Regions from separate parts of the Brevibacillus sp. FW301-21C12A genome, predicted to be linked through region 2. Evidence: riboswitches for the same ligand, from Rfam matches in the RefSeq annotation. Region 2 holds a riboswitch; each other region holds the start of a gene.
The links. Region 2 has a riboswitch for cyclic di-GMP ahead of AC3WQH_RS09500 (methyl-accepting chemotaxis protein). Riboswitches for the same ligand answer to the same signal wherever they lie in the genome.
Positions count from the first base shown of each region.

Region 1: another riboswitch for cyclic di-GMP. It lies ahead of ggt (gamma-glutamyltransferase); the one in region 2 lies ahead of AC3WQH_RS09500 (methyl-accepting chemotaxis protein).
Region 3: another riboswitch for cyclic di-GMP. It lies ahead of AC3WQH_RS07190 (GNAT family N-acetyltransferase); the one in region 2 lies ahead of AC3WQH_RS09500 (methyl-accepting chemotaxis protein).
Region 4: another riboswitch for cyclic di-GMP. It lies ahead of AC3WQH_RS05820 (methyl-accepting chemotaxis protein); the one in region 2 lies ahead of AC3WQH_RS09500 (methyl-accepting chemotaxis protein).

Region 1 covers NZ_JBYTBG010000005.1:34,302-36,500, reverse strand. The annotation lists gene AC3WQH_RS05105 (glutamine--tRNA ligase/YqeY domain fusion protein) at 1-35, opposite strand, end outside; gene AC3WQH_RS05100 (SET domain-containing protein) at 120-737, opposite strand; cyclic di-GMP riboswitch class I at 960-1,048, shown strand; gene ggt (gamma-glutamyltransferase) at 1,234-2,199, shown strand, end outside.
Region 2 covers NZ_JBYTBG010000011.1:32,144-34,342, forward strand. The annotation lists gene AC3WQH_RS09500 (methyl-accepting chemotaxis protein) at 1-1,172, opposite strand, end outside; cyclic di-GMP riboswitch class I at 1,246-1,345, opposite strand; gene AC3WQH_RS09505 (formate--tetrahydrofolate ligase) at 1,560-2,199, opposite strand, start outside.
Region 3 covers NZ_JBYTBG010000007.1:108,803-111,001, reverse strand. The annotation lists gene AC3WQH_RS07195 (methyl-accepting chemotaxis protein) at 1-636, opposite strand, end outside; gene AC3WQH_RS07190 (GNAT family N-acetyltransferase) at 638-1,186, opposite strand; cyclic di-GMP riboswitch class I at 1,348-1,431, opposite strand; gene AC3WQH_RS07185 (hypothetical protein) at 1,715-1,897, shown strand; gene AC3WQH_RS07180 (TrmB family transcriptional regulator) at 2,031-2,199, shown strand, end outside.
Region 4 covers NZ_JBYTBG010000006.1:15,647-17,845, forward strand. The annotation lists gene AC3WQH_RS05820 (methyl-accepting chemotaxis protein) at 1-1,244, opposite strand, end outside; cyclic di-GMP riboswitch class II at 1,381-1,464, opposite strand; gene moaA (GTP 3',8-cyclase MoaA) at 1,762-2,199, shown strand, end outside.

The sequences.
Region 1 (2,199 bases), on a different contig from region 2:
TTGGATGACGCTACCTTGTTTTCCAATGAAATCAACCTTTCACTTCACCTTTACATTCCATAATACTGATTCTCTTCCCAGAGTTCAACAAAATCGGGCCGTTGTCCGGCCCGCTGCGTCTACCACTCCTGCTCTTTTGGCCATCGCGATTGCGGCTGGCAGTACAGCGAAATGATCGAGTCGAGCGACCGCTGCTGTTCGGTAATGCCGCGAATGGTTTGCAAATGCTTAGGTCTTACGAGGTGGAGCAGCGGCTGTTCAACCTGATTGAACCGCTCGAAGGCGGCGGCTGCGATCTCATCCCATTGGCGATAGTAGCGCAGCAAGTCGTCAGGCATCACCCTTGAACGGCTCGTGCCCGGCTCCGGCAAACAGTCAAACGGTTCATCCAGGTTCAGCGTTCCGTAATCATCGGTCAGTTCCTCGCCCGGCAAAATGTCCCGCGCCGCCAGTTCCAGATCGTACATCGTCGCCACACAGGTCGCATGGAAGCTGTGGTTGACAAACCGGGCCTTATCCCAGCACAAGATGTATTTGCCGAACTGATTTTTGAACGAATATTTTTGCACGTCCTGTTTTCTTAATGGATCCAGTTTTTCCACAAATGCCGGGTCTAATACCTGATCGAGATCATCCTGGACCCAGACAATCGTGCCTTTGGGAATGAGCTTTGTCGCAAACACACCGTACCCGATCTCGTCGTTGATATAGCGAAGCTCTGTATCGGGATGCATCATGGTCGTTGTTTCACTCCTTGGCAAATGTGCCTTTTTATCATCATAAGCAGTTCGGCCAACAGAGGTGTGTGAATGTCGGTGAAAAACGCGTATTTCCCTGATGCTTCCTTTTTTCTAGATAAAAAGAAATTTCCTTATTTACCCCAATCGACAAATCGTCTATATTATTGACAAACAGGTTTAGGAAATTTTACCTGCAACATTTGCATTAATTTTTCATTGATATCGAAACGGCAAACCCGGGGAAATCCGGCGACGCAAAGCTAGAGGGGCTACCTCCGCACGAGCGGGCATGCCAGCCAGCTACCGAAATATTGATGTAGGACAAGACCAATGATCCTATATCATTGGTCTTTTTTTGCGCACTCATTGTCTGTTTTTGTCCATTTTTGTAGGTATGAGGAATTTTCTGTCTGTCCCGGTCAAGGAGGTGAGGCTGCGAAAAGCTGTCGGATTGTTGGAACCTTTTCACCAAAATACAAGGAGGCTTCATGAGATGTCACTTTGGAAAAAACTTTCTGCCGTCGCATTGACCGCCGCTATCGGCCTGACAACATTCGCTCCGGTCCAAGCTGCCAATCGTCCAACATCAATGTCGCCAAATGCCATGGTCACAACACCTCACTATCTGGCTACAGCCGCAGCCCTGAAAACGTTGGAAGACGGCGGAAACGCAGTAGACGCCGCGATTACCGCCGCCTCTACCCTCGCCGTCGTCTATCCGCACTACACGACCATTGGCGGGGATAACTTCTGGCTCATTTACAACGCCAAAACAAAAGAGCTGAAAGCATTGAACGGCAGCGGACGAGCTGGCGAAAAGGCAACCATCGAATACTACAAAAGCAAAGGCTACGACAAAATTCCTTCCCGCGGCTATGAGTCTGCCAACACGGTTCCCGGCGTTGTTTCCGGCTGGTGGGAAGCCTACAACTACGCGCACAAAAGCATGGGCAACAGCAAGCTGCCTTGGCACAAGCTGCTGGAGCCTGCGATCGGGTACGCCGAAAACGGCTATCCCGTCTCGCCCAACCAGGTTTACTGGACCAAGTACGCAACAGACCCGACTGACAACGAGCTGAAAAATCTCCAGCGCTTCGAGGGCTTCCGCAAAACGTTCCTGAAGCCGAACGGAGAGCCGTATGCCGCAGGCGAAATTCTCAAGCAAAAGGACCTTGCCAAAACGTTGCGAATCATTGCCCAAAAAGGCGCCGACGGATTTTACAAAGGCGAAGTCGCGCAAAAAATCGTCGCCGACCTGCAAAAAAACGGCGGGCTGCTCACGCTGAAAGACTTCGAGAAGCATACCTCCACCTGGGCGGAGCCGATTACGGTAGACTATCGCGGCTACAAGGCGTACAACGTGCCGCCCAACTCCCAGGGCATGGCCTCGCTCTCGATTTTGAACGTGCTGAACAACTTTGACCTCAAGAGCATGGGCGAAGGTACGCCGGATTACTAC
Region 2 (2,199 bases):
CTGGCAATCTGGTTGATTGACGTCCCGATCCGGTTTACGTTTTCGGTCGCGTGTTCAATTCCTGCCGACACTTCATGCGTAAAGCGCAGCACCTGCTCCGACGATTGCGACACGCCTTCGATCAAGCCTTTCAAGTGCGAGACGGTCTGGTTGAAGTCGCGGGAAAGCACTGCGATCTCATCTTTTCCGGCCACCGTGACCGTCTCTGTGAGATTGCCCTGGGCGACGACATTGACGGCCTGGTTCAGACGCTGGATCGGTCGAACCAAACGAACCGACAGCCAGTACACGAAGACGATGCCCACCGCCAGAACGACCAAGGAAATAGCCAGTAGCTTGATCGACAGTTCGTTGACCGGAGCGTGCAGGTCTTTGGCCGGAGCAGTGATGAACACTCCCCAGTTCAATCTGGTCGAAGCGTAGGAGGCGAATTGCGCCGCTTGTCCCTCTTCGTATTGAATGATTCCGCGACCGCCTTGTGCCGTTGCTTCAAAGGCGGTTTTCAACTCAGGAATATTGCTGTCGAGCACCGACTGCTTCAAAATGACTTCGCTGTTCGGATGCCAAATATACGTTCCTTTTTTGCTCACCAAAAAGGCATAGCCACTATGTCCGAACTTCTCCTCGGAAACCGTCTTCTGAATCTCGTTGATCGGAATGGTCGAACCGACATAGCCGTATTGACGATTGTCCTTCATCAGCGGAACGATGATCGTCACGATGTAGTTGCCTGTCCGCTGCGACACGACCGGCTCGGAAACGATGATTTTCCCCTCGCCTCGTCCTGCCTCCTGAAAATGCGGACGATCAGACGGGTTCGTCTCCTCGCCCTTGAAGTTGATGACTTTTTTGCCGCTCAGGTCATAGGAAAAGAAAAACGTCTCAAACTCGGGGTTTTTCTTCTGCGCCTCCTGAATCAGCTTCAAGTCATGGTCGAAATTGTTGTCGGCGGAAATCATCTCTCCGATCGTTTCAACAATTCCGATTTTTTCTTGGAAAAAGCTGTCGATTCTGATGGAAAGATTGCTGGCCGTAAGTTCCGCTTCTTTGTCCAGGCTGGACGACAGCAACTGCGACGAGCTGTAGTAGCTGGCACCGCAGACCGTACCCAAGCTGACAATCAAGAGCAGGCACATGACGACGATTAGCTTTTTCTTCAAACTGGATTCCATCTCACGCTGTACCTCCTATCTTTTTTTGGCAACAAAAAAGACTGCCACCCGGACAGCCTTCTTACGTGTACGGCATGGCAACCCGGCTATCGTAGCAGCAGAAGATGCGCTCTGCTTGCCTTAGACCCGTGGCTTTGCGTCCCTGCCTTTCAACAGGTTTGCCTTTGTCATTTTTTGTCGTTTTATCTGTATAAAAATACTATAGCACAACATCGGAAAAATGTGGGTTAACTTTAAAATAATGGATTGGATTTTTTTCCACACAAAATCTTTACCCAAATTGTTTGACAAGTAAACTACTTTCTACGAAATAATTGCGAAAAAATCGCAAAAAGGCTGACACCTAGTTGTTGGTGTCAGCCTGTCGTCCACTTTTGACTTCTTCGTTTAGCTCAGCCCTTCCACGTGGCCGTGCTCATCCACATACAGCGATTCGGCCGCAGGTTTCTTCGGGAGTCCCGGCATCGTCACCAGGCTTCCGGTCAAGGCGACGATGAAGCCTGCTCCTGCCGAAATCCGCACTTCGCTCACCTGAATGGTAAAACCGACAGGGGCGCCAAGCTGATCGGCCCGATCTGTAAAGGAGTACGGCGTCTTCGCCATGCACACAGGCAGATGGGACAGCCCCATTTCCTCTACCTTCTGGATCGTTTTTGTCGCCAGCGGCGAAAAGACTACCCCGGAGCCGCGGTAAATTTCTTTGACCACCGTCTCAATCTTTTCCTTCACGCCGAGGTCTTCTTCGTACAAAAAGCGGAATTGCCCAGGGCGCTCTGCCGCGCGCGTCACTTTTTCCGCCAGTTCGATTGCGCCTTCTCCGCCTTCTGCCCACGCCTTGGACAGCGCCGCCTCGGCACCTGCCTCCTGGCACAGCGCCATGACTGCGTCGATCTCCGCTTGTGTATCAGTGGCAAAATGGTTGATCGCTACAACCGCCGGCACGCCGAACTTCTGCAAGTTTTCCAGATGGCGACGCACGTTGGCGAAGCCTTTTTCCAATGCGGCGAGGTTTTCTTCGGCCAAATCC
Region 3 (2,199 bases), on a different contig from region 2:
GACGCCATCTGTAACCTTGTTCAAATTCTCCTGATATTCCTGGACGGAGTTGAGCGATTCGTTGATCTGGTCCAAAATGCGCTGCAGCGACTCTTTGGAGGCGATCGCTTGCTGCTTTTGCTCCTCGCTTTCCCGCTGCAGCTTGTTGTTGAAAACTGCGTGCATCATGCTTGTCGCCGATACGAAGCAGAAGGCCAGCAAGTAGTACATCAAATGAACAGGATCGGACGTGTAGAAAATCGCTTCGCCGTTCGTCAGGAAATAGTAGGTGACGATCCCCATGGCTGCGATGATGGTCAAGATGTTAATCAGTTTGTCCTGATAAATGCCCATGACCGCGACGAAGAACATGATCGTCATGATGTTGACCAGCCAAGGATCGAGTCCCACGATGACGAACATGAAAATGCCGATGACAGCGAAGTTGAAAAACTTCATGAAGGGAGCCATCTTGTCCCGCCAGGCTGGCCGGTTGGAAAGGTAGGCAAAAGGTGCGAGCACCCCGTACAAAATCCCCAGCACGGTTAAAACGAAGGAGAACGGAACCCCCATGATGAGGTTCACGATCTGGACGATGGTAATGATGCTCGCAAAAACAATGACCACCCAGTTATTTCTTCTTTGTAAGAGTTCCATGTCAGCTAACCTCAACTTTTATTTGTTTGCAAAGCTCTTGATACCAGGCAAATTCGGGCTTGTCCTTGTTCAAATAGGCTTCTTGCAGGTGGAAGACGGTCGGAATGGCATTCGCCCCTTTGTAGAAGACCATCTCTTTCACTTGCGTCGCTCTGACGTTGTATTTACGGTTAATCAACTGAAAAAAAGCCGGATCTGCCAAACCGACTGCATGCGTATATCCGTGTTTTTCTGCATAATCGATCATGAGGGCAACTCCCCATCGTCCCAGCTTTCCGCGGAACTTGGGCAAGACAGCGAAACTGTCCACTTCGACAACTTTCATATCGCTCGTCAAAACATCCTGAAACAAATTTTGCAGATAAGCAGAAGATTTTTCATGTGGTGTAAATTCAAAAGTCCCGCCTGGTTCGTCCTCATCCGACAACAAAAGATAGACGTCGGAACCATCTTTGGCGTATTCCATCTCGAAGCCCATTGAGGTCCAGACACTTTCCTTGATTTGATGGAAAAGTGCCAAAGATTGTGCTGAATCAACCAGTTTGTACATAATACTCCACTCCATTTTTCTCTCTCTTTGTTTTTTCATGTACAAGTCTAGTGTTGATCGATAAAATGGCGCCTCCTTTCTTCCATGTGAGCATAAAAAAGGCCATTCCCCATGCGGAAACAGCCCAAAGTCACCATCATCTTCCTGCTATGCTCATGATGTATGGCAACCCGGCTGTCATGGTCAAAGACTTTAGACCCGTGGTTTTGCGTCGCCACCTTTCGATGACTTTGCCTTTGTCATTCATTTGCGAAAAATGTATAGAAGTGTCGAATTATGCAAAATATAATCCAAGAGAAACAAACTTGTCAAGTTTTGGTAGGGTAAAGTAACCGATTGTTCATAAATAGTCGGCTCCAAATTGGTAGTTTGGACAGAGAAAGATGCGAGGAAAAACAGAGAAAAGATAGGAACATAGTCAGGTTGTGCCGGGACTTTTGCCAATGGCCGACTCAGCTACTCGCGCCTGATGCGTAACAAAAATTTACCATCCGTCCGATAACTAGAAAGAACAGGAGGGATGCGAAAATGAGTCAGGCCAAAACGATTGAGTTTCACTTTTCCGGTGGCGAGCTGGTTAAGATCGAGACAACCGAGCCGGAAGAAATCATCCAAATGGTCGCCAACCAAAAGGATGGGTGGCTGCAATACGATGACATCGTGATTAATGTAAGAAACGTTTCTTACATTAAAGTGCGCGATCTCGCTTAGGCTGCTTGCTTGCCAAAAAGGCCCTCGTTCACGGAGGGTTTTTTTTATTTTCGCTTGTGCCGGGAAAAGCACATTGACAAAGGAACGAACCTGAACCTATAGTGAGTATAAAACTAACTACTAAGAGGTCGGGATGGAAGACATATACAAGGAATTGCAAAAGCTCGGATTTTCCCAGTACGAGTGCAAGGCTTACATCAGTCTGCTCAAGCACTCTCCGATCACCGGATACGAAATCAGCAAACGCTCTGGCGTGCCGCGCTCCATGATTTACGAAGTCGTGGGCAAGCTCGTTGACAAAG
Region 4 (2,199 bases), on a different contig from region 2:
ATATCCGTGACAGAAGAAGCCTGTTCCTCGGTCATGGCGGCAATTTGCGAGGTGGATTGGCTGATTTCCTGCATGGTGGACACAATCTTGTTCAGGGCGACATCGGCGAACTGGGCTTCCCCGACGCTGCGCTCCACCAGCTTGCTCGTGCTGTCCATCTGCTCCGTCACTCGCTTCGAAACTTGTTGCAGCGACTCCATGTTGTCTGTGATCCGGTTGATCTGTTCTTTTGTATGCTCGGCCAGCTTGCGCACCTCAGTGGCTACGACCGCAAAGCCGCGCCCTTGCTCTCCGGCCCGGGCGGCCTCGATACTGGCGTTCAGCGCGAGCAGGTTGGTCTGCTCGGCGATTTCCCGAATGATGCGGATGACGTCCTGTGTCTGATGAATCTCCTGATTGAGCTGGTTTACCCTGCTCATGACCTCGACAAAGACGTGGCCCACCTGGCGGATGTCGCCGAGAGCGGCATTGATGATCTGTTTGCTCTGTTCAGCGGATTGCACCGCTTCGTCTGTCCCTTCTGCGACTTTGACCGCGTGGTTGGCGACTTCCTGAATCGAGGCGCTCATTTCTTCCGTTGCGGCGGTGACGCTGTGGCTTTCCTCGATCTGCTCGTCCATTCCCGAGATAAGCTGCTTCGTCGTGTCGAGCTGGGTCATATGGTTGAGCATGCCGGAGATGCCGAACAAAAACGATTTGAACGTCTCTTCCATATACACTTCCACAATCAGTTGCTGATCGAATGCTGCCAATTTTTGCACAGCGGTGACCATTTTCATCATCTGATGCGGCTGATTGCTCCATTTTTCCATCAAAATCGTGGTCATGATCTGAATCAGCAGATGGTGTGCAGAAATAAAATGATCGGCTGTCAGATGAATGCGGCTGTGAACTTGCCCGATGACAATTCTCGTTTTCACGTACTCATGGTTGACTTCTGCTGTGAGAAACTGCTCCAGGTGGACCTCCAAAGTTTTTTTCAACCGCTCCAGGCTGGAGTTGTCGAGGATGATCTTCTGGAGGTGGGGAACGTTAGTGATCGACTGGTAAAACTTGGATACGATCTCTGCTTTAAAGGGGTAAAGCGTGGTAGCAGCCTCTTTGACGTGCGCCAATGTATCCTGATCCACGCCCAAAAAAGACAGGCGCTCTTTCACGCGTTCGCCCACTTCGGTAATGTCAGTTGCGTGGGAAGCTTTCACATACTCATTCCATGGCTTTGCTTTCTTTGCAAAAAATTGCATGCAGACCTCCGAATTTTACATTTTATTGATTTACTCAAAAATTGAGAAAGAGGGGGCGATTGCCATTGCTGCAGCTTGCCGTTTCTGAGCAGTGGACAAGGCCTTTGTTCTGGGATAAAATAAACCGACCCTACAACGAAAATAGGGTCGGTTGCACTACTCGCTCCCAGCCATTCAAGTGCCCACATACAAACGGCTGATCTTCGCTTTCCTTATTGAAGGGGAATATATAGAGCATAATATATAGTCATATTATCCTATGTTTATACAAAAGGGAATAGTCAAAAAAACGGTTTGCACATTGGCGTGCACCGGGTCATTTTTCCGATTTTCATCGGCTTGCGACCGCTTTTGCAACAGCGAAAAGTGCAGGAACAGGAGCCGTTCGCAGGCGGAATATGGTACGCTAATAAAAAGCCGGAATCGCATGTTGGACATCAATACGAGACAAACTGGAGATAGAGTGGCATGCCAGGCTCAGCCAGGAAAAGGAGGGTGACCACCAGTGCTAGAGCAGATGCAAGTACGTGACACACGAAAGCGTCCTCTCCGTGATCTGCGCATTTCCGTGACAGACAAATGCAATTTTCGTTGCCGGTACTGTATGCCGGCTGAAATTTTCGGGCCGGAGTTTGAATTTTTGCCGCAGCACAAACTGCTGTCATTTGAAGAAATTACCCGCTTGACCCAAATATTCACAGCGCTCGGCGTGCGGAAAATCCGGATTACGGGCGGAGAACCGCTCGTGCGCAGGGATTTGCCTGAATTAATACGAATGATTCGAAAAATAGAGGACGTTCACGATATCGCCATGACGACCAATGGCTCGCTGCTCGCCCGCCATGCCCAGGCTTTGAAGGAAGCCGGGCTTGATCGCGTCACCGTCAGCCTCGACAGCCTGGACAACGAGCGGTTTGGCATGTTAAACGGCAGAGGCTATCCGGTGGATGCCGTG